Regions from separate parts of the Bacillus sp. JJ1127 genome, predicted to be linked through region 2. Evidence: riboswitches for the same ligand, from Rfam matches in the RefSeq annotation. Region 2 holds a riboswitch; each other region holds the start of a gene.
What was found. A riboswitch is a leader RNA that binds a small molecule or an ion and turns the genes downstream of it on or off. The one in region 2 is predicted to bind S-adenosylmethionine.

Region 1 (5,258 bases), on a different contig from region 2:
GGCAAATGTTTGCTTGGGGAATGATAGGGTTTATGGCTGGTTTACTTCGAAACACATGTATTATGAAAAAGTTGTGGGGAAGAATCATTTACGGTTTTATAGTTGGCTTTATTTTTGGGTGGATTATGAACTTATGGGGACTTCTTGGGTTTATACAAGACGTAACATGGAAGGCATTCCTTTCGTATTATGCTGCAAGCTTTTATTTTGATTTAAGCCATGCGATTTCAAATGTCATCTTTCTTACTTTATTTAGTTCTTCGTGGATTACCATTCTTACGAGATTTAAGAAGAAATATGGCATTTTAGATGATAATAGAGAACGAATATCTGAAAGAAACAAAGCATAATCATATACCGTAGGGTCGCGACTTACATATTCGTTTGCCTCTTTCATGCTTCTTACCAATGGTAAGAAGCATTTTTTATGTATAGCAAAAAAGTGTCAAGAAACTGTTTTAATATATTCTAATTTTTATATGAGATTTTTGTATAATAACAAATGAAAAAGGTTTTCAAAGAGGAGATGTAATATTCATGAGGCTAGTTGTTCCAAAGCAGCACGGTGCATGGGGGATGCTGCTGATTCCATTTTTACTCAGTGCATTACTAGGTAAACCTACTTTGTATCATATCCCACTCTTTCTTGCTTGGTTGTTTATCTACTTAGCAACGTATCCATTTCTAATGTATATAAAGCAGATGCGAAAAAAAGAGTTTCTACATTCAGCAATCATTTATTTTCTTATTGCATGTGCTTTTGGAATCGTATCTTTACTATATGAATGGAAAATTCTTTTCTTTGTAGGTATGATGATCCCTCTCTTTATCGTAAATATGTATTTCGCCCGTCAAAAAAAGGAACGAGCGTTAGTCAATGATATTTGTGCAATACTTGTTTTCTGCATTGGCGGTTTAGTCAGTTATTATTTTTCGATGAAGACAATTGATGGAGCAGCATTGTGGATTGCAGTCGTTTCTTTTCTTTATTTCTTAGGAAGTACATTCTACGTGAAGACGATGATACGAGAAAAGAATAATCCTATTTATCGCTTTGTATCATGGGGATATCACATTGTATTGACCATTGTGTTGTTTGTAGTAAATCCATGGCTTTCCCTTGTTTTTATTCCAAGCTTAGCTCGCGCCATTATATTATATGGTAAAAAAATATCGATTTTAAAAGTAGGGATTTTAGAAATCGTTAATTCAGTATATTTCTTAATTGTGACGGCAATACTATTACAGTATGCCATTTGAGGTACTGCCCATCTAGTAAAGAGATGGGCAGTGTTTATTTCTGTTCTAAAATATGGACAGTATGATCACATTCTTGTAATGCTTGTTCCACAGCTTGGAGAGATTGTTCGATTTGCTTCCGATTATTACTTTTTTCAACTGTTTGTAAGGCATTTTCTAAACAATGTTTCGCTTCTTGTAGTGAATGGAACGAATCTTGAACATATCCGCGGGCATTTTTATTCATTATAAATTCCTCCTTTTGTACATACAATTTTAGTATGAGCATTAGAGGAGAAAATATAACTCCATTGTCGTTAATTTGTATGATTTGACAATGACAACAGAAGTAGCTATAGTAAGATATAAAGTGAATATTTTCTTATCCAGAGAGGTGGAGGGACTGGCCCGATGAAACCCAGCAACCGCGATGCAGGTGCTAATTCCAGCAGAACATATTTGTTCTGGGAGATAAGACGAAGATATCGTACATAACTTCTTCTTATCGAAGAGGTTTTTTTATTGTAAAAAAACCAATTCCGAAAACAACAGAAATAAGAAGAAAGGGGTTGCAATTGTACTGTGACACTTGAAAAATACGTAAAGCTGCGTAATGCAGTGTATGAATATATGATAGAACAAGATAAACCCATATCACTATTAGATATTCAAGAGCATATCGTTTCGCATCATGAAGGAAAATTCACGAAAAAAATGTTACACCAATTTTATTTATCAAGGCTATTAGACGAACTGAAACTGGATGGGAAAATTACTTTAGCTGATGATGAATACTCTTATGCTGAAAAAGGGGTATATTATAAGGCGAGAAGAGGGAGCTAGTCTCTCTTTTTTATGTTATCATTTATTTGAAAATTTAAAATATATGTAGAGTAAAAGACTGCCAAAGCAGCCTGATACAAGGGAATGGTGTTGAGTGTGTAGTGTCAAAAGTTGAATATGCCCTGAAAGAGGCATTTCATTCGGCTAGAAACGAAAAGAGACACCTTCGCCGAGTAGGTGTCAGTTGTTTTGTCAAATAGGCTTGCCACTTGACATGTAATAGAATACCACGTGATGTGAAAGAAAGTCAAAAGGGAATTTAAGGAAGTGAATTGTTATGTATGCTTTTTTATTAACTGAACTGAAAAAATGGATTCCTAAGCACATTATAGATAGGGGATGCGAATATTATGAAGAGGGACATGTAGAGGATGTAGAAATACATGATGGTAAAGTATTTGCGTTTGTAACAGGGAATTACGGGAACTACGAAGTAATCGTTGATCTTGTAGATTTTATGAAAAGTACTTGTGAATGTCCTTATGAGAATTATTGCAAGCATATGGCAGCGGTTGTATACGAAATACAAGGTGCTGGGGAAAGTATGGTTAGAGAGAAGTTGAAAACGTTAGAAAAAGAAGAATTGTTAATAATCATGCAGAGGTTATTAAGGAGTTCTAAAAATGTACAGGTTGTAGAGAAGATGTTGCGAAAAGGTTGGAAAAATATGAATGAAGTAGAAAGGATAATGAGATGTTGTAATCGAGAGGATGAATTGTTTCGTACATATATGGTTTGTTTACTTCAGTTGAAACATTATAGCAAGGTTTTTCAAAAAGTGTATCAAGAACTAAGAGATGATTACTTAGTGAGAGGAATCTGCGAACGGGAAGTTGATGGAATAATTAAGGAAAGTAAAAAGTACAAAATGTATGACTTGCCGAAAGTATTAAGATGGGATTTTTTACGAGACAACCCTCCAGTGATTGAAAGTGTTTGTATGACGTTATTTGCATATAGAAGATTAAATCTTTCATGTGAAGAATGGTCAAATGTAATAAGATGTATAGAAAACAACTGATTGTATTAAGGTTATTATGTACAAAAAGCTAGTATAAAACTAGCTTTTTGTGTGTTTTGGAATTTAGATAAAAAGGAAACATAAACCGATAACTGCACCGGCATAAAGCAAGTTAATCACACAGAATCCCATAATATCGCGCGCACCTAAGCCTGCAATCGCTAAAGCTGGTAATGCCCAAAATGGTTGGATTAGGTTCGTCCAAGCATCACCCCATGCAATAGCCATCGCTGTTTTAGCAGCAGGTACACCAAGTTCTGCTCCAGCTGGAATCATAATAGGAGCTTGTACAGCCCATTGTCCGCCTCCAGATGGAACAAAAATGTTTACAATTCCGGCACTTAAAAATGTGAATAAGGGAAAAGTAGCTTCATTTGAAATATGAATAAAGAAGTTCGAAATAGCTCCTCCAAGTGAAAGTCCATCGCTATTTGTGCCAATCATCATTCCCATAATTCCAGCGTAAAATGGAAATTGCAATAAAATCCCGGAAGCACTTTTCGTTGAGTCTGAAAAGGCACGAATGTATTGGATAGGGGTACGGTGAAAAATAAGACCAGCGATTAACAACATGAAAATAACGATATCGAGTGTAAGATTAAAGCCTTTCGTACTAAAGTAATGAATAATATAGATAATTCCTAGGAGCCCAATGCAAACAGTCATCCAAATACTATTTTCCATTTTCTCAGCAAATGTACGGGCCTCTACTTCTTGAGCAGCCGCTTCTTCATGAAATACACTTGGGTCAACTGTAATTGTATGATCTGCATCAGGATGCATTGCTCTATTAATAAGTGGCATGGTAACTAAGAAGACGATAACAGGGACAATAGCATATGGTGAAAATAATGTTTCTGTGATGGGGATTGCTTCCTTTATACTACCAGCTGTTGTTTTGATTAATGTTTCTCCTCCAGATGCTAAAGTAAGTGGAATGGAGGCAGAAAATCCTGCGTGCCATATGAGAAATCCAGAATAGGAAGAAGCGATTGCAAGGCGATAGTCTAATCCTTTTATGTGCCTGGCAACTTCTTTAGCGTATAAAACAGAAACAACAATGCCGAATCCCCAATTTATGTAGGCACCTAATAAACTAACAATGGAGATCGCAATAATACCTTGTCCGCTTGTTTTCGGTAATTGAGCAGCTTTTGCTAAGCCTTTACGAATAAGCGGAGCATTAGCTAAGGCGGAACCTGTAACAAGTACAAGCGCCATTTGCATTGCGAAGGCTAAGAGACCCCAAATACCATTACCCCAATGAGCAATCATTTCTACTGGTGATTGGTGCGTTGCAAACATTCCAAAGAAGATAACGAAAATGGTTAACAAGCAGGATAAAATAAAGGGATCTGGTAAAAAGCGTTGTACAAGTGTAACACAACCATTTGTAAAAGAGCGAAACAAATACATCAACCTCCTTGACTATATTTCTTTACAATATTCGTTATCATGTAAGTAATAACCTTTACAAAACAGAAAATTCAGATAATTAAAAAAGAAAATCTTTCACTCGTGTGAAAGATTTTCTAAGTATTTTGCTATATCTACATACATATTTGAATAAGTAGAATGTATATCACTGCTCGGCTGGGCATTTGATGAAAAATGTACAATTACCATATTTGCTTTTGGATCTATATAGAGACATTGCCCATAACTCCCTAGCACTTCAAAGGCACCTTGCTCATTATGAGGAATCCACCATTGATTATGATAAGAAGTAGAGGCTCCATGCTCGATAGCTAGTTCACCTTCTTGTATGCTTTTTATATCTTCTGAAATAGAAGAAGGTAGAATTTGCTTTCCGTTGTATTGACCATTATTTAAAAGCAATTGACCAAACTTAGCCATATCTCTTGCAGTGGCATTTAAGCCAGCGCTTGCTTGTTCGACTTTCGTATCATCAGTCACATAATACGCACTTTCTTCCATGCCGATTTTGGACCAAATTCGTTCACTTACATTTTCAGCTAATGATTTACCAGTTACTTTCTGTATGATCCAGCCAAGTGTTTCGGCAGAACCATTATTATAGGAAAACTCTGCTCCAGGTGATGCAGTTTCTTTTGCTTCTTGTAACATATCATAAATGTTCATTGGGCCATCATAGTTTTTAGAACGAGGAAGAATGTTACTAGCTAAATATAGC
Region 2 (5,258 bases):
CTTATATGTTGAAAGGTTGAAATGTATATAATATGTGCATTCTTTCATTAACCCGCTATAGAACTCCTCCCATTAACTTAATAAATTTTTTTCCATTTGCTACAACAAATTATGGATTTTCATGTATACCGTTTTTACACACTTATCTTTTATCAATTTTTGCAGCAATCCGATTTCCAATAAATTGGACAGACTGAACGAGAATAACAAGCATAAGGACTGTAACAACCATAACATCAGTTTGGAAACGATAATATCCAAAACGAATTGCTAAATCACCAATACCTCCGCCACCGACAACACCTGCCATAGCAGAGTAGGAAATAAAACTTACTGTTAAAACGGTTAAACTTAATACAAGACCCGAACGCGCTTCAACGAGTAACACTTTCCGTACAATTTGAAGCGGCGTCGCTCCCATTGCTTCCGCAGCTTCAATTACTCCTTTTGGCACTTCACGTAATGCCTGTTCTACAAGTCTTGCAAAATAAGGAATTGCTGCTACTGATAAAGGGATCGTTGCAGCAATCGGACCAATTGTTGTTCCTAATATCGCCCGTGTAAGAGGCACAAGAGCCACTAGTAATATAATAAATGGGAACGAGCGAATAATATTTACAATCCCGTTTAAAACGCGATGAACCATGTTCTGTTCCAGAATCTGTCCTTTACTTGTAAAATATAAAATAACACCTAAAGGAACGCCTAAAATAATTGCTGCTCCAACAGAAAGTCCAACCATTAACAATGTTTGCAAAAGTGATGTCCAAATCTCCGGAAGCAATGGAATAATGTTATTGAACATGTGCGATGCCTCCTTCTTGCTCTACACCTAATAAGAGTTTCGCAATTTCTGATGTTGGTTTTAATTGTTGATCATATAAATCAAATGATTCAACAACTTCTCCCTCTTCCATTATTGCGACTTTATTACAAATTTGTTTAATGACATTCATTTCATGCGTTACGATTACGATTGTAACGCCTAATTCTCTATTGATCTTTTGTAAAAATTGCAAAATAGAACGTGTCGTTTTCGGATCGAGCGCCGATGTTGGTTCATCACAAAGTAAGACTTTTGGATTATTTGCCAATGCACGAGCAATTGCTACCCGTTGCTTTTGTCCGCCACTTAGTTGTGCGGGGAAATGATGCGCTTTATCACTTAAACCAACAATCTCTAAGCATTCTCCTACACGATTTTCTCTTTCTTCTTTCGGAACTGATTTTAACTCTAATGGTAAAGCGACATTATCTGATACGTTTTTATTATGAAGAAGATGAAAATGCTGAAAAATCATACCGATTGATTGTCTTGCCGTTCGTAAATTTTTCTTAGATAACTTTGTTAAATCTTCGCCGTTCACAATGACTGCACCCGAATCTGGCTTTTCCAACAAATTCATCGTACGTAATAATGTAGACTTTCCGGCACCACTTAATCCCGCAATCCCATATATATCATATTCTTCAATTTGCAAAGAGACTGATTTTACACCGTGAAATAAACCTTCTTTCGTTTGAAAGGTTTTATTTATATCACGTAACGTGATCATTTCACTCACTCCTTTTCACTTGATTTAAAAGCATCGTCTGCTATTAATGAGAGCGTTACATCATCCATCGGAGGGTTGTGCAAACCAGCTCGAACATTCAAATAATAGCGGTGTAATGGATTCGTTTCAGATAGGCTTTTTGCCCCTACAATTCGCATTGCTTTATCAACAACCGATATTGCTGCATTTGTCGCAATATATTTTGCTGCTGCTAATTCCGCTTGTAATGATTGTTTATCTTCTATCTCATCATATTTTTTTGCGACTTGATATAAAAATGTACGAGCTTGCAAGAGTTCTAACTCTAACTCTCCTACTAATCTTCTAACATTAGGGAGTAAGCTAATTGGATGGCTTAAACTATTCGGTTGATACGATTTTGCAAAATCAATTGCATAATTTCTTGCGGCCTGTGCAATTCCTAAGTAGCATGCTGGTATATGAAGTAACCATCCAATTCCTTTTGGTTTCGTCTTTGAACCCTTTATATCGGTAAAGTACTTATTAGCAATCTCCACATTCTGTAATACAAGATCATGACTAGCCGTTCCGCGCATTGCAACACTATCCCATGTTTCTTCAATAAAAACACCTTTTTCATGTCTTGGAATTACAAATTCCCCAATTTCTTCTCGTCCTTCCACGCTGGCTGATATGATGAAATAATCAAGTACAGGAGCCATCGTTGTAAAAGTTTTTCTTCCGTTTATTATCCACTTATCACCTTTTTGTACCGCTAACGTTTCTGGTTTTCCTCCACGCGTAGGACTCCCTGTATTTCGCTCTGTTGCAGCTCGGTTAAAAAGAGCACCTTTTTTTACCTCTTCACAAAACCAAGAAAACATGTCAGGTTTCCACGAGCGATTTTCAGCAAGTTCCTTCACAATTCCAAGATGCCATCCAATTGATAAAGCTGTCGCGCCATCTCCTTCTGCAATTTTTTCTTGAAATAAAACAAAATCATATAAAGAAATAGCCTCGCCTCCAACATCTTTTGGGAGTGTTAGTTTTGTATAGCCAATATTCTGTAAATCTTTAATATTTTCAAAGGGAAAAGAACCAAGCTCACTTAGCTGATATTCTCTTCCTGCAAACTGTGGAATTAATCCCTTTAGCTTCTCTAACACAAGAAGTTGTTCTTCTGTTTCTACAAATGAGATTGCCATATTGAGGCCTCCTTTTACTTTAAGTAATCAGGTAACACAAAACCTTCAAACTGTTCTTCAGATTGAATCATTTTTTTAAATTCTGGTGAATGATATGCCTCAATTAAATCTTTAACAAATGGTTTCTCTTTATCTTCATCGCGAACTGTAACAATGATTCGGTGTTGTGATGGTGTTTTTTCTAATTCAAGTGCTTCTTTTAATTTATGTCCAGATGAAATAACAAGATTTCCGTTAATAATACCGTAATCTAGATCCTTCATAGCTCGTGGAATTTGCGGCGATTCAAGTGGAACAAGTTTGAAATTTTTCTTTTTATACGTCACGTCTTTTTCAGAAATCGTTAAAATATTTATATGGTCCTTTAACTTCACCCAACTAATTCCTTCTAGAATACGTAATGCACGCTCTAAATTAACTGGATCATTTGGCACCCCTATTTTCATGCCATCTTCCAAATCATCTAGTGATTTATGTTTTTCAGAATATACACCTTGAGGTGCTGAAGGAACTTGTATTACCCCTGTAATTTTCGCATTATTTTCTTTTGCGTAAGATTCCATAAAAGCGGTGCTTTGAAATATATTTGCATCAATATCTTTACTTGTTAACGCTGGATTTGTTTCGTTTGGTGAATTAAACTCAACAATTTTAACTTTATACCCCTTTTTCTCTAAGTACGGCTGTACTGCTTTTTTCACTTGATCACTATACGGACCAGGTGTAAACCCTAAGCGAATTTCTTTTCGGTCTCCCGCTGATGTTTGTGCGCAACCAGTAATAACAAACAAACTACATACAATACTTACAAGTGCAAAAAATAAACGCTTCATCCCTTTTCCCCTCCTAATAAAAAACAACCTTACATATAAGAAGGTTGTCATTTTTTCCCCTCTTATCTACTCGGAATTAGCACCTTGTCATTCTTTTTCAGGTTGCTGAAGTTTCATTGGGCCGTTCCCTCCACTTCTCTCGATAAGATTATATTGGATTGTTGTCCCTATTGTGTCACTATTCCGATGAAAATACAAGGTTTTTTTACGTTTTTTTCTATAATATGTAAAAGAAAGGTTCATCACCAAAAGACGGGGGTGACATATAGATAGATGTACACTCCACTCCGAGTGGACGCTTTCCGCGGGCGAGAGCGAGCCTCCTCGGCAAGCCTGCGGGGTCTCACTTTCCTCGCTATTCCCGCTGGAGTCGCCACTCTCCGTTCCATGTATGAAAAATGATTCTTTTTCAAAAAATCCCCCCCCTGTTACGGTGATGAACCAAAAAAAAGAAAACCTCAATTTCGCCCGTCTATTTAAACGACTTTATTTTAAATTAAACAGCTTTATTATTGCTGCACAATTAGAATAGTGAAAAGCCGATTTTCCTTAGCGTATAGGAAATCGTTTTTTTCTTGTCGAAATTTACTTAGCGTACGGTGATCATGTATTTTTAAGAATAACGGAAGAATATATAGAAAATGCTACATAAATAGGAAGTTTGATCAACTAAGGGGGGACAACCTTGTTCAATCATATAGTAAAAGCTGTACCCAATTTATTTACGATCGGAAATTTATTGTGCGGTGTTTTTTCAATTACCTTAAATATAAGTGGCTTTTTAGAAGCATCCTCCATTTTTATTTTCTTTTCGGCTGTTTTAGACCTTTTTGATGGAAGGATTGCGAGAAAATTAAAAGTGAACAGTGAGTTTGGCGTAGAATTGGATTCCTTAGCTGATATTGTTAGTTTCGGAGTTGCTCCTGCACTTCTATTTCATTCGATAGCAACACCATCTTTTTTAACTACTTTGGCATTCATCCTTTTCCCAACGATGGGTGCTTTAAGATTAGCTAAATTTAGTGTTAAACCAACCATTGGATATTTTATGGGATTACCTATTCCAGCTGCTGGATTACCATTGGCTGGTATGGGGTTGTTTTCATACAGCAATGCATGGATTACTTTAATCCTCGCTCTCTTAATGGTAAGTCCAATTAGGTTTAAAAAACTTTAATTTGGATCCCATCGACATGATGTAATGGCGTATTACTTTGAAGAAATGGACTGGCATGATGTCGATTATCATACAGTGCTTTCCCGATTCTCGCTGGATCTAATGTAGAAGGAGACACTGTTAAATCGACCATGCCACGCACCATTTTATTTGGAATCTGTCCTTGTAGTCCTTTTTTAAAGCTATCCTTCATAAATTTCTTACCTATTTTACTTTCACCTAGAATTATTCCAATCCTGTAAAATGTTTAAAGAAAAAATAAAGACTATGTATATGTGAAATGAAGAATCCGACCTGGTACTTTATCCAGGTCGGATTTAAATATATATTTCTATTCTGATTGTTTTTGGATACCTACATTTTGTGTTCTTAGTTCTTTCTCATTAGAAAGCTTCCATAAACCATAAATACTGAACATAACTACTACTGTTGCTGCTATGACAGTAAATAATTTCCATTTATTTTTCTTCATAAGTTTCTCCTTAAAATAAAACAAGGAGAAATTCCTTCCCCCTGTTTAAAAATT
Region 3 (5,258 bases), on a different contig from region 2:
TCATTTATTTGTTTACCTTGTCTTAAAACACTTGTAAAATGGCTCTTCATTTTATTGTAATATTGATTTATGCTTTTGACATGTTTGCCCTTAACAAGTACAGGCTTCATCCCTGTGTTTGTTACGATGGTTGCAAGGTTATCAATCCCTAAATCAATACTCATATAACGACCATTCTCTTCAACGGATTGGTGTCCTAAAGGAACATCTATCACTAACTCCACCACATATCCATTGTATTTTGGGATAACACGAACTTGCTTCAGTTTACCTTCAGTAAACCCCAATTTCCCAATGTTTAATTGCAATTTTGTCTTTGGAAACTTTAAAAACTTTTCATTTTTAATGACACAATCTTGATTTGTATACAAGACTTCCTTTTCAGAAGAACGAATATACTTTGGAATTCTAGGTTTTCCAGTATATTTGTTGGGATTCTTTTTATAATTTTTTAAACTAGCAAAAAAAGACTTCCAATTTTGGAATACATTTTTCATGATTGATTGACTAGATTGCGTAGGCAAAGCACGATAATCCTTCTGAATCATCGCTTTAAATAATGCATCCAGAAAATGATAATCTACATAAGGTTTTTCTGTAGTTGGTTCTGAAAACAAATTACATTTCACTTCTTTTTGTTTTTCTTTTAGTTTTGTTTTCTCTTTTCCCAATTTCTTTTGATAGGTAAGAAGTTGTGCACCATTCATCTTCCCAATGTTTTTATCAATTGTATCCAAAACTTCTTTTTGTAAGGGTTGCAATTCCTTATCTTGTGTCAAACCTGTATACACTTGTCGTATATAAAAGTTTGTCGTGTTATACATGTTTTTAGCGTTTTGGCAAGATTCTTGAAAATAAGAATACATACGATGTCCTTTTTTAATCCAAATCTGAAGAGTTTTATAATTTATTTGATTTTCCGTTGTCATTTTTTCACCTCCTTGTTAAGGGTATTATACCAAAACAAGAACGTATGTTTCTATATTTTTAGCTTGAAAATAATATATTTTTTCGATTCACCTCACCACCTTCACATATGTTTAGAGGTGGGAGTCCTCTCGAAAGATATGATAGAAGTTCTCTCAAATGTGCAGTACATCACATTTACATAATTATCTAGTGGACGCCTAAAACATTATGATACAATATTGGTATATATAACCATAAAAAAGAGGTCCTATGATTCTAACCGTACATACTTAACAAGTACAGCAATTCCTCTCTTACTCGCTATTTATTTCATTGCATTTAAATTCGCACGAAGCAATCTGATATATACCAAATAATTTTTCATAATTAGGGGGCTCGTTCATGGAACTTTATAAAAAACTCACAACGGTATTTATCCTTCTATTTGTCGCTTCCATCAGTGCTGGAATGGCGCTAAAGGATGCTGTTCCATATTCAGCAATTGGTGGCTGGGGATTTGCAACACTATTTTTACTATGCAGTGCATTTTGTGCTGGAAAAGCTCGCCAGAAGAAAGGATGATGACCAATGTTCTGGAAAAAGCCAACACTTTGTAAATCATGTGGTAAAGAGATTGAAACTTATGAAAAATCGTGGATTCATATGCCATTACCCGCAAGCGGGATGACAAATATAAAGAAATATATTGAGCTTGAGGGTGAAGTATATTGTGGTTCATGTGTCGAAGTAGTCAACTATCCACCACTTAAACGCTAACACGTTTTGAAGTGGGGGGCTTATAAAAAGTCCTGGGTATGCATTACATACATTACAACGTTATTTACAATCTGCTAATAAAGGGAGCTTTATGTATTTTTACAAATAAAAAAGCTTTGCGCGAAGGCGCAAAGCTTTTTCTTCCTATATTATAGACCAGCTTGCTCTTTTAAAGCTGCTGCTTTGTCTGTACGTTCCCATGAAAGATCTACATCAGTACGTCCGAAGTGGCCGTAAGCTGCTGTTTGTTTGTAAATTGGGCGACGTAAGTCTAACATTTTGATGATACCAGCTGGGCGAAGATCGAAGTTGTTACGAACTAGTTCCACTAGTACTTCTTCAGATACTTTGCCAGTGCCGAATGTATCAACTGAAATTGATACCGGTTGTGCTACGCCGATTGCGTATGCAAGTTGTACTTCTGCTTTGTCAGCAAGACCAGCTGCTACGATGTTTTTCGCAACATAACGAGCTGCGTATGCTGCAGAACGGTCAACTTTTGTTGCATCCTTACCAGAGAATGCACCGCCGCCGTGACGAGCGTATCCACCGTAAGTATCAACGATGATTTTACGTCCTGTTAAACCAGCATCCCCTTGTGGTCCACCGATTACAAAGCGGCCAGTTGGGTTAATGAAGAATTTCGTTTCTTCATCCATTAATTCTGCTGGTACTACAGCTTTAATTACGTGCTCTTTTAAGTCACGATCGATTTGTTCCCATGTAGCTTCTGGATGGTGCTGTGTAGAAATTACAATTGTATCGATGCGTACTGGCTTACCATTTTCATCATACTCAACTGTAACTTGCGTTTTACCGTCTGGACGTAAATATTCTAATGTTTCATCTTTACGAACTTCCGTTAAACGACGAGCTAATTTGTGAGCAAGTGAGATTGGAAGTGGCATTAATTCTTTTGTTTCATTACATGCGAAACCAAACATTAAACCTTGGTCTCCTGCACCAATTGCCTCAATCTCAGCGTCAGTCATTTGACCTTCACGTGCTTCTAACGCTTGGTCAACACCCATAGCGATGTCAGCAGATTGCTCATCGATAGATGTTAAAACTGCACAAGTTTCTGCATCGAATCCGTATTTTGCACGAGTATAACCGATACCTTGGATTGTTTCGCGAACGATTTTTGGAATATCTACATAAGTAGAAGTCGTAATTTCCCCCGCTACCAATACTAAACCAGTTGTTACTGTTGTTTCACAAGCTACACGTGCGTTTGCGTCTTTTTCTAAGATCGCATCTAAAATTGAATCAGAAATTTGGTCACAAATTTTATCTGGATGTCCTTCAGTTACAGACTCAGATGTGAATAGATGACGTTGTTTTGTCATGTGGTAAACCTCCCTACAGTAATTGTATATATTGTACGGAACTCATCCTTAACTTGCCACAAACTGCGACATTCATATATTCCCACACAAGTATAAAGAAAAACCTTTCCTATTATATAGAGGAAAGGTTTAATTTGCTACTTGCATACTGCTTTTTGCCCTTCGCTCTTATCGTTCGAGACCTTTAGCCTCGCACAGGTTTTAGCACCTATTCACTTGTTTATTACCATTACAAGTGAGGTTGCTGGGCTTCATCGGGCCTGTCCCTCCGCCAGCTCGGGATAAGAGAGTATCCGTCCCAACCTATACTAAAGAAATGACATTCATTTGTCAATTAATATTCACATATTCCTACAAGTTTTTCGCAGTGTATTTCGAGCAAAATATTAATAGGAAAATATTGCATTCGCACAAACAAAAATAAATAAATAGTATACATTATTTATATGATTGTGTTATACTCTTAGTGGGATTACGAGAAACATTTCATAAAATGAAAAGGATGGTATATAAATATGAGTACTGTGAATGTCCAAATTGGATTACATGAATTACTGAACGGAAGCAATGCACAGGTTCAACTAAGCGTTCCACAGTTAGTGGAAAAAGTATTAATGAGAAACGAAGGAAAATTAACTTCTACTGGCGCTGTTTCTGCTTCAACAGGTAAATATACAGGACGTTCTCCTAAAGACAAATTTATTGTGAAAGAAGCATCGGTTGCAGACAAAATTGCTTGGGGATCTGTAAACCAACCGATTTCTGAAGAACATTTTAATAAATTATATACAAAAGTGTTAGAATACTTAAAAGAAAAAGATGAACTATTCGTATTTAAAGGATTCGCTGGTGCTGACCGTAACTATCGTCTTCCAATTCAAGTTGTTAACGAATATGCATGGCACAATTTATTCGTACATCAATTATTTATTCGTCCGACTGAAGAAGAAGAAAAAAATCATGAAGCACAGTTTACAATTGTTTCTGCACCAAACTTTAAAGCAGATCCAGCAATTGACGGCACAAACTCTGAAGCATTTATTATGATTTCATTTGAAAAACGTATCGTACTAATCGGTGGTACAGAATACGCTGGAGAAATGAAAAAATCTATCTTCTCCATCATGAACTTCTTACTTCCAGAACAAGATATCTTTTCTATGCACTGCTCTGCAAACGTAGGTGAAGAAGGTGACGTAGCCTTATTCTTCGGTTTATCTGGAACAGGTAAAACAACATTATCAGCTGATCCACAACGTAAATTAATTGGTGATGATGAGCACGGCTGGTCTGATAATGGTGTATTCAATATTGAAGGCGGTTGCTATGCAAAATGTATTAACCTTTCTCACGAAAAAGAGCCACAAATCTTTGATGCAATTAAGTTTGGATCAGTATTAGAAAACGTTGTAGTTGACAACCAAACACGCGTTGCAGATTATAATGATACAGCATTAACGGAAAATACACGTGCTGCATACCCAATCCATGCGATTGACAATATCGTATTACCAAGTGTTGCAGGACATCCAAATACAATTATTTTCTTAACTGCTGATGCATCTGGCGTATTGCCTCCAATCAGTAAGTTAACGAAAGAACAAGCTATGTACCATTTCTTAAGTGGTTACACTAGTAAACTAGCAGGAACTGAGCGCGGTGTTACATCTCCGCAAGCTACATTCTCAACTTGCTTCGGTTCACCATTCTTACCGCTTGACGCATCTCGCTATGCGGAAATGCTTGGTGAAAAAATCGAGAAACACGATGCAAAAGTATTCTTAGTAAACACTGGCTGGACTGGTGGCGAATACGGCGTTGGAAAACGTATGAACTTAGGTTACACTCGCGCAATGGTGCAAGCTGCACTAAATGGTGAACTTGATAAAGTGGAAACAGCAAAACATGACATTTTCGGTCTTGAAGTTCCACTTCATGTACCTGGTGTGCCTGATGAAGTACTAATGCCTGAACAAACATGGGCTGATAAATCTGCTTACAAAGCAAAAGCACTTGAACTTGCTGGCAAATTCAAAGAAAACTTCAAGAAGTTCAATAGCGTTTCTGAAAGCATTATCAACCTTGGCGGTCCAATCGCTTAATTTACCTTTTACTGTATGAATGACCCTTTACTCATATGAATAAGTTTGTTGTAACCTAAAAAGCACGCGTACTCACCGACAAAACCCAATGCGGCTTTGCAGGTTACACATACTTACAATA
Region 4 (5,258 bases), on a different contig from region 2:
GGGGAGATTAAAGCAGCTGGCTTGTACTCTAAAGAAGTAGCATTCACAACTTCATCAGGTGACATTGAATATAATGATAAGAGTTTACAAGGAGAAATAGAGTGTAACACATCGAGTGGTGATATTCGTATGAAATTTGATGCACTTCCTGAATCTTTAAGAGTTGATTTTGAGGGGGATTCTGGTAAATCGGATTTGAATGTGCCTGGTCTGTTATATGAAGAGAAATCAAAGAATAAATTAATTGGAGTAAAAGGTTCAGGGGAAAATAAAGTGAAAGTAAAAACAAGTTCGGGAGATTTTAAGTTACGGTAGTTTGTGAATCACAGTAAAAATCATGTCTTCAATTGAGGAAGACATGATTTTTTATTCTAGGTGGATAAAAATTCTTCTGTACTCATCACATTTGCATATACTTCATGTAAACTTGCTAAAATTGTATTATGGATATAAACGGCAGGAATGGTAGCATTTTTAAAGAGAAGATCTTTTGTTGCACATGCATCATGCACAATAGTACAGTGAAAGCCAAAGTCAAAAGCAGCTCTTACTGTGGCATCAATACACATATGGGTCATCATTCCACATATAACGACGTGTTGAATATTTAAGCTTTGCAATTGCTCTAGTAAATCTGTTTCTCGAAAACTATTTGGATAGTGTTTAAGGATAACCGTTTCATCTTTTAATGGAAGAACACTTTCATGAATGCGGACGCCTTCTGTATTAGGTAGAAAAAAGGTAGCATTCTCTTGGGTAGATACGTGTTGGATATGAAAAATTGGCTGATTTGTTTTCCGAAAATGTTGTAGTAACTGACTTGCATATGCGCTAGCTTCTACTGCGTTACGTAATTCCATTCTTCCATTTGGAAAATAATCATTTTGAATGTCAACGAGTAAAAGGGCTGTTCTCATATTATCTATCGTCCTCCGTTTTCATTTCGTATTCATGTAATGTTATTCAATTAGCAGAGGATATTTTCCTTTTTGAAAGGGCAGGTATTTCAACAGAAAAGATAGGGTTATTCGCTTATTGGATTGCGAGGCTAGCTTTTAATAGTGTGTTGCATCGTTTAGCTGATGCAGAGGGTGGAGATTATGATTTACGAAATGAAGGTGAAGGATTACCTACATGGTGTTTACAGGAGTGTACGAAGGATAACAAGGACCCAGCACACTACAAGAAAAGAAGTTTGATGGAAATGCATAATATATTTCCGTTTCATAATCCTGGTGAAAAATAAAAACAATATTTTCTAATTTTTCTATTGACTCTAACTTTTCGGGGTTTTATAATGAATCTTAATTAAATGACAATTAAATCGATACACTCTTATCCAGAGAGGTGGAGGGACTGGCCCTATGATACCTCAGCAACGGATTTTTTTTAATACCGTGCTAATTCCAGCAAGCTCATTGAAGCTTGGAAGATAAGAAGACGTGAATGAGTATATAAGTGCTCTTCTTCTTATCTTTATTGCGGATAAGAAGGAGAGCACTTTTTATTTTGCCTGAAGGCTCTGCTTCAAGTTGTTTCAGTACATAGGGGGGAAGGAAATGATTTCTTTTAAAAATGTAAGTAAAGTATATGAATCAGGTGGAAAGCCGGTTCACGCTGTTGAGGATGTGACGCTATCTATCGAAAAGGGTGAAATTTTTGGCATTATCGGTTTTAGCGGTGCTGGAAAAAGTACACTGCTGCGTTTAGTGAATATGTTGGAACGACCAACAGCGGGAACGATTTCGATAGACGATAAAGATATGACTTTATTATCAACGAAGGAGTTACGAAAGCTAAGACAACGAATCGGAATGATTTTTCAAAGCTTTAATTTATTCAATTCAAGAACAGTGTTTGGGAATATTGCTTATCCATTGAAATTAGCAAAATTACCAAAGGGTGAGATAAAGGAAAGGGTAAATGAATTGCTGAAGTTTGTTGGATTAGAAGATAAAGCAAACTACTATCCAGAGCAGCTATCAGGTGGTCAGAAACAACGTGTTGGAATTGCAAGAGCACTTGCTACATCACCCGATATTCTCATTTGTGATGAAGCAACCTCGGCATTAGATCCTGAAACAACAACAGAAATTTTGAATCTATTAAAAAAAGTAAACCGAGAATATAATTTAACAATTCTGCTCATTACACATGAGATGCAAGTCGTGAAAGAAATATGTCACCGCGTAGCTGTTATGGAGAAAGGAAAAGTAATTGAAGAAGGGACTCTATTTGATGTCTTTACAAAGCCAAAAACAAAAACGACTCAAAATTTTGTTCGCTCAGTTATTAACGATCACTTACCAGAAAGTGTTCTAGTGAAAATTCAAAATGGTGGACAGATTTACCGTTTAACCTTCACTGGTGAAGAGACAGGGCAGCCAGTATTATCGTATATTGCTAAAAACTATAATGTGGATGTAAATGTACTCTATGGCAATATTATTGAACTACAGAACATTTTATTCGGAAACCTTCTCGTAGAATTGCAAGGAGAACAGAAAGAGATTCAAAAAGCGCTGCAACATCTAAGACTGCAAGTACAATTGAAGGAGGTTGAAGGTCATGCGAGTTGATTGGAGTATATTTTGGCCTCGTATTTTAGATGCAACAGGGGATACCCTCTTAATGGTAATTGTAACCCTTATATTTGCTACAATACTTGGTATACCCCTGGGATTACTTTTATATGTAACAAGGAAAGGGAATTTTTTAGAAAACAAACTGGTCTTTTCTATTCTTAATATTGTTATTAACACAATTCGTCCAATTCCATTTATTATCTTTTTAGTAGCTTTAAGTCCGATCACGCGAACGGTGATTGGAACAACAATTGGAACAGCGGCAGCGATTTTTCCAATGACGCTAGTTGCTTCAATCGGGATTGCAAGAATGGTTGAAACAAACCTTGTTTCGGTACCAAAGGGAGTGATTGAAGCAGCGCAAGCGATGGGAGCATCACCACTAAGAATTGTTTTTGAAATTCTTGTCCCAGAAGCATTAGCACCATTAATTTTAGGAGTTACGTTTATGACAGTCGGCTTAATTGAATTTTCGGCAGTTGCTGGTCTTGTTGGCGGTGGCGGCCTTGGTGATTTAGCAATGACGTATGGCTATCAACGTTTTGATACATCCGTTATGTTCGTGACAGTTGTATTACTTATTATTCTTGTACAATTGGCTCAAAACTTAGGGAATTATTTTGCAAAAGTATTTTTGCGTAGATCATAAAACGAAGCGAGGGAAAGAAAATGAAGAAGATATTAGCATTTGCATTATCAGCGATTGTAGGAATTACGGCTTTAAGTGGATGTTCAAGTAAAGACGCAGAAGCCAAAGGGAAAGAGAAAGTAGTTCGTATTGGGGTAACTGGAACGGACGGAGATGCTTGGGAAATATTAAAGAAAAAGGCTGAAAAAGAAGGAATTAAGATTAACCTTGTAGAGTTCTCGGACTATACAACACCAAATAAGGCATTAGCTGATGGCGATATAGAATTGAACTCATTCCAACATATTGCCTTTTTAGAGCAATTTAAAAAGGAGCATAAGTTAGATATTACAGCTATTGGTACAACTCAAATTGCGCCAATGGGATTATTCTCTGAAAAATATAAAAAACCAAATGAAATTCCAGATGGTTCAGAAATTGCAATTCCCAATGATCCAACGAATCAAGCACGTGCATTAAAACTTCTTGATGCAGCTGGATTATTGAAACTGAAAAAAGACTTTGGTCTATTTGGTGATCCAAGCGGTATTGCTGAAAATCCAAAAAAATTAAAAATTACACCGGTTATTGCACAGCAAACACCTCGTGTATTAAAAGATGTAGCAGCTTCCGTTATTAATAATGGTGTTGCTGGCCAAGCTGGTTTGGACCCAGCGAAAGACCCTATCTTCTTAGAAGATCCAAAAAATGAAAATGCGAAACCATATATTAATATTTTCGCAGCTCGTACGAAAGATAAAGACAATCCAACATTGAAAAAAGTAATTGAATTGTATCATTCAAAAGAGGTAACAGACGCAATTAAGAAAGAAACAAAAAATGGTTCCATTTCAGTAGATCTTCCACTTGATGAGCTTGAAAAAATCGCAAAATAATATCGGGTTTAATGAACTAACAGTGGGACCCCCTCCGTTGTTAGCTCGTTCAACATATAATTAATACATAACAGACGATACCCTAATTTTGTACCTTCCAATTCTGTATAGAATAGAATCCAATGTCTGTTAGGTAGAGTGAAAAAGACCAGGAATTTTTTCCTGGTCCTTTTATTAAGTAAAGAAGCTGGCTAAAAATAAGGTGATCCAAATTATAACAGGGTAAGCGAGTAAACTGAAAACTAGTGTAAGGACTAGTTTCTTTTTATTGATTAATAATTTTACTAGTGAGAATGCATAGAGGGAAAAAAGTACAATTACAAATGCGGATATTATCCCAGGGTTGTAAGAGCGATAAACGAAAAATAAAACAATGTGTTGAACAGCGTTAAAGAAAATAGCTCCTTGTATGAAAATGATCCAGTAAACAGACGATATAATATGAAATTGATATATATTGTTATTCAATCATAATACTTTGTAAGTTACTTTTCGTAGTTTGTGTTTTTTCTTGCTTACAAGAAGAAAGCTCTTCTTGTAAGATGTTTAGAAATTTTTTAGCAGAATGTTGAACTGGAGCTGGTAGTTCCTCGAGGATATACATCCCAACTTCTATTTTCGTACGAATGACTTTTCTTAATAATTCCTCATGCATGAACGACACCTCCAAATCGAATGTTGAGGACATCTCCTTCAAATTTTGCACCTTGAACGGATAAGTGTGTCAATGTTTTTGGTAACGTAATGTTCCGTTTGACAGAGCCTGCGCGAATGATAAGCTCATCACCTTTTTGATTTAACGATAGTTCACTTTTATCAGAGAAAGGAATAGAAAGAACAAAAATATATTCATCCCCATCTTTTTTTACATATTGTGTACGCCCGTTAAATTTTACAGCAGTTGGTTCTAAATCGTCTTTGAATAAAGCATCTCCTACACGCTCTAGCATCGGTAAGCCGACTACTTCTTGTTCAAACATTGGAGCTTCATAAATAGGAAGCGGTTGGAAGCTATCTTGAATTAATGCTTTATATTTCTTTTGTGCATCTTTCCATGCTTGGAAGTAGGAGTCCGTAACAGTATTAGGAATGACACGGTTAATCATAATGGCATCGACATTGTAATCATATAAATTCAAATAGGTAAAA

Region 1: another riboswitch for S-adenosylmethionine. It lies ahead of V7183_RS11960 (hypothetical protein); the one in region 2 lies ahead of V7183_RS09480 (MetQ/NlpA family ABC transporter substrate-binding protein).
Region 3: another riboswitch for S-adenosylmethionine. It lies ahead of metK (methionine adenosyltransferase); the one in region 2 lies ahead of V7183_RS09480 (MetQ/NlpA family ABC transporter substrate-binding protein).
Region 4: another riboswitch for S-adenosylmethionine. It lies ahead of V7183_RS17975 (methionine ABC transporter ATP-binding protein); the one in region 2 lies ahead of V7183_RS09480 (MetQ/NlpA family ABC transporter substrate-binding protein).

What each region holds. Positions count from the first base shown of each region.
Region 1 covers NZ_JBALQK010000106.1:18,284-23,541, forward strand. Annotated here, with positions in the region: gene V7183_RS11945 (ECF transporter S component) at 1-350, shown strand, start outside; gene V7183_RS11950 (YwiC-like family protein) at 538-1,260, shown strand; gene V7183_RS11955 (hypothetical protein) at 1,295-1,486, opposite strand; SAM riboswitch class I at 1,619-1,717, shown strand; gene V7183_RS11960 (hypothetical protein) at 1,822-2,082, shown strand; partial or broken gene V7183_RS11965 (SWIM zinc finger family protein) at 2,360-2,740, shown strand; gene V7183_RS11970 (group-specific protein) at 2,750-3,103, shown strand; gene V7183_RS11975 (short-chain fatty acid transporter) at 3,167-4,513, opposite strand; gene V7183_RS11980 (serine hydrolase domain-containing protein) at 4,616-5,258, opposite strand, start outside.
Region 2 covers NZ_JBALQK010000078.1:9,407-14,664, forward strand. Annotated here, with positions in the region: gene V7183_RS09465 (methionine ABC transporter permease) at 143-805, opposite strand; gene V7183_RS09470 (methionine ABC transporter ATP-binding protein) at 795-1,556, opposite strand; gene V7183_RS09475 (acyl-CoA dehydrogenase family protein) at 1,562-2,722, opposite strand; gene V7183_RS09480 (MetQ/NlpA family ABC transporter substrate-binding protein) at 2,737-3,555, opposite strand; SAM riboswitch class I at 3,615-3,704, opposite strand; gene pssA (CDP-diacylglycerol--serine O-phosphatidyltransferase) at 4,241-4,732, shown strand; gene V7183_RS09490 (hypothetical protein) at 4,719-4,925, opposite strand; gene V7183_RS09495 (hypothetical protein) at 5,064-5,204, opposite strand.
Region 3 covers NZ_JBALQK010000160.1:933-6,190, reverse strand. Annotated here, with positions in the region: gene V7183_RS16390 (RNA-guided endonuclease InsQ/TnpB family protein) at 1-929, opposite strand, end outside; gene V7183_RS16385 (hypothetical protein) at 1,312-1,491, shown strand; gene V7183_RS16380 (hypothetical protein) at 1,498-1,686, shown strand; gene metK (methionine adenosyltransferase) at 1,836-3,035, opposite strand; SAM riboswitch class I at 3,201-3,323, opposite strand; gene pckA (phosphoenolpyruvate carboxykinase (ATP)) at 3,551-5,137, shown strand.
Region 4 covers NZ_JBALQK010000185.1:1,428-6,685, reverse strand. Annotated here, with positions in the region: gene V7183_RS17990 (DUF4097 family beta strand repeat-containing protein) at 1-315, shown strand, start outside; gene V7183_RS17985 (cysteine hydrolase family protein) at 372-917, opposite strand; gene V7183_RS17980 (hypothetical protein) at 1,064-1,246, shown strand; SAM riboswitch class I at 1,333-1,439, shown strand; gene V7183_RS17975 (methionine ABC transporter ATP-binding protein) at 1,560-2,579, shown strand; gene V7183_RS17970 (methionine ABC transporter permease) at 2,569-3,234, shown strand; gene V7183_RS17965 (MetQ/NlpA family ABC transporter substrate-binding protein) at 3,255-4,109, shown strand; partial or broken gene V7183_RS17960 (HXXEE domain-containing protein) at 4,284-4,544, opposite strand; gene V7183_RS17955 (DUF3926 domain-containing protein) at 4,570-4,764, opposite strand; gene V7183_RS17950 (ArsA family ATPase) at 4,757-5,258, opposite strand, start outside.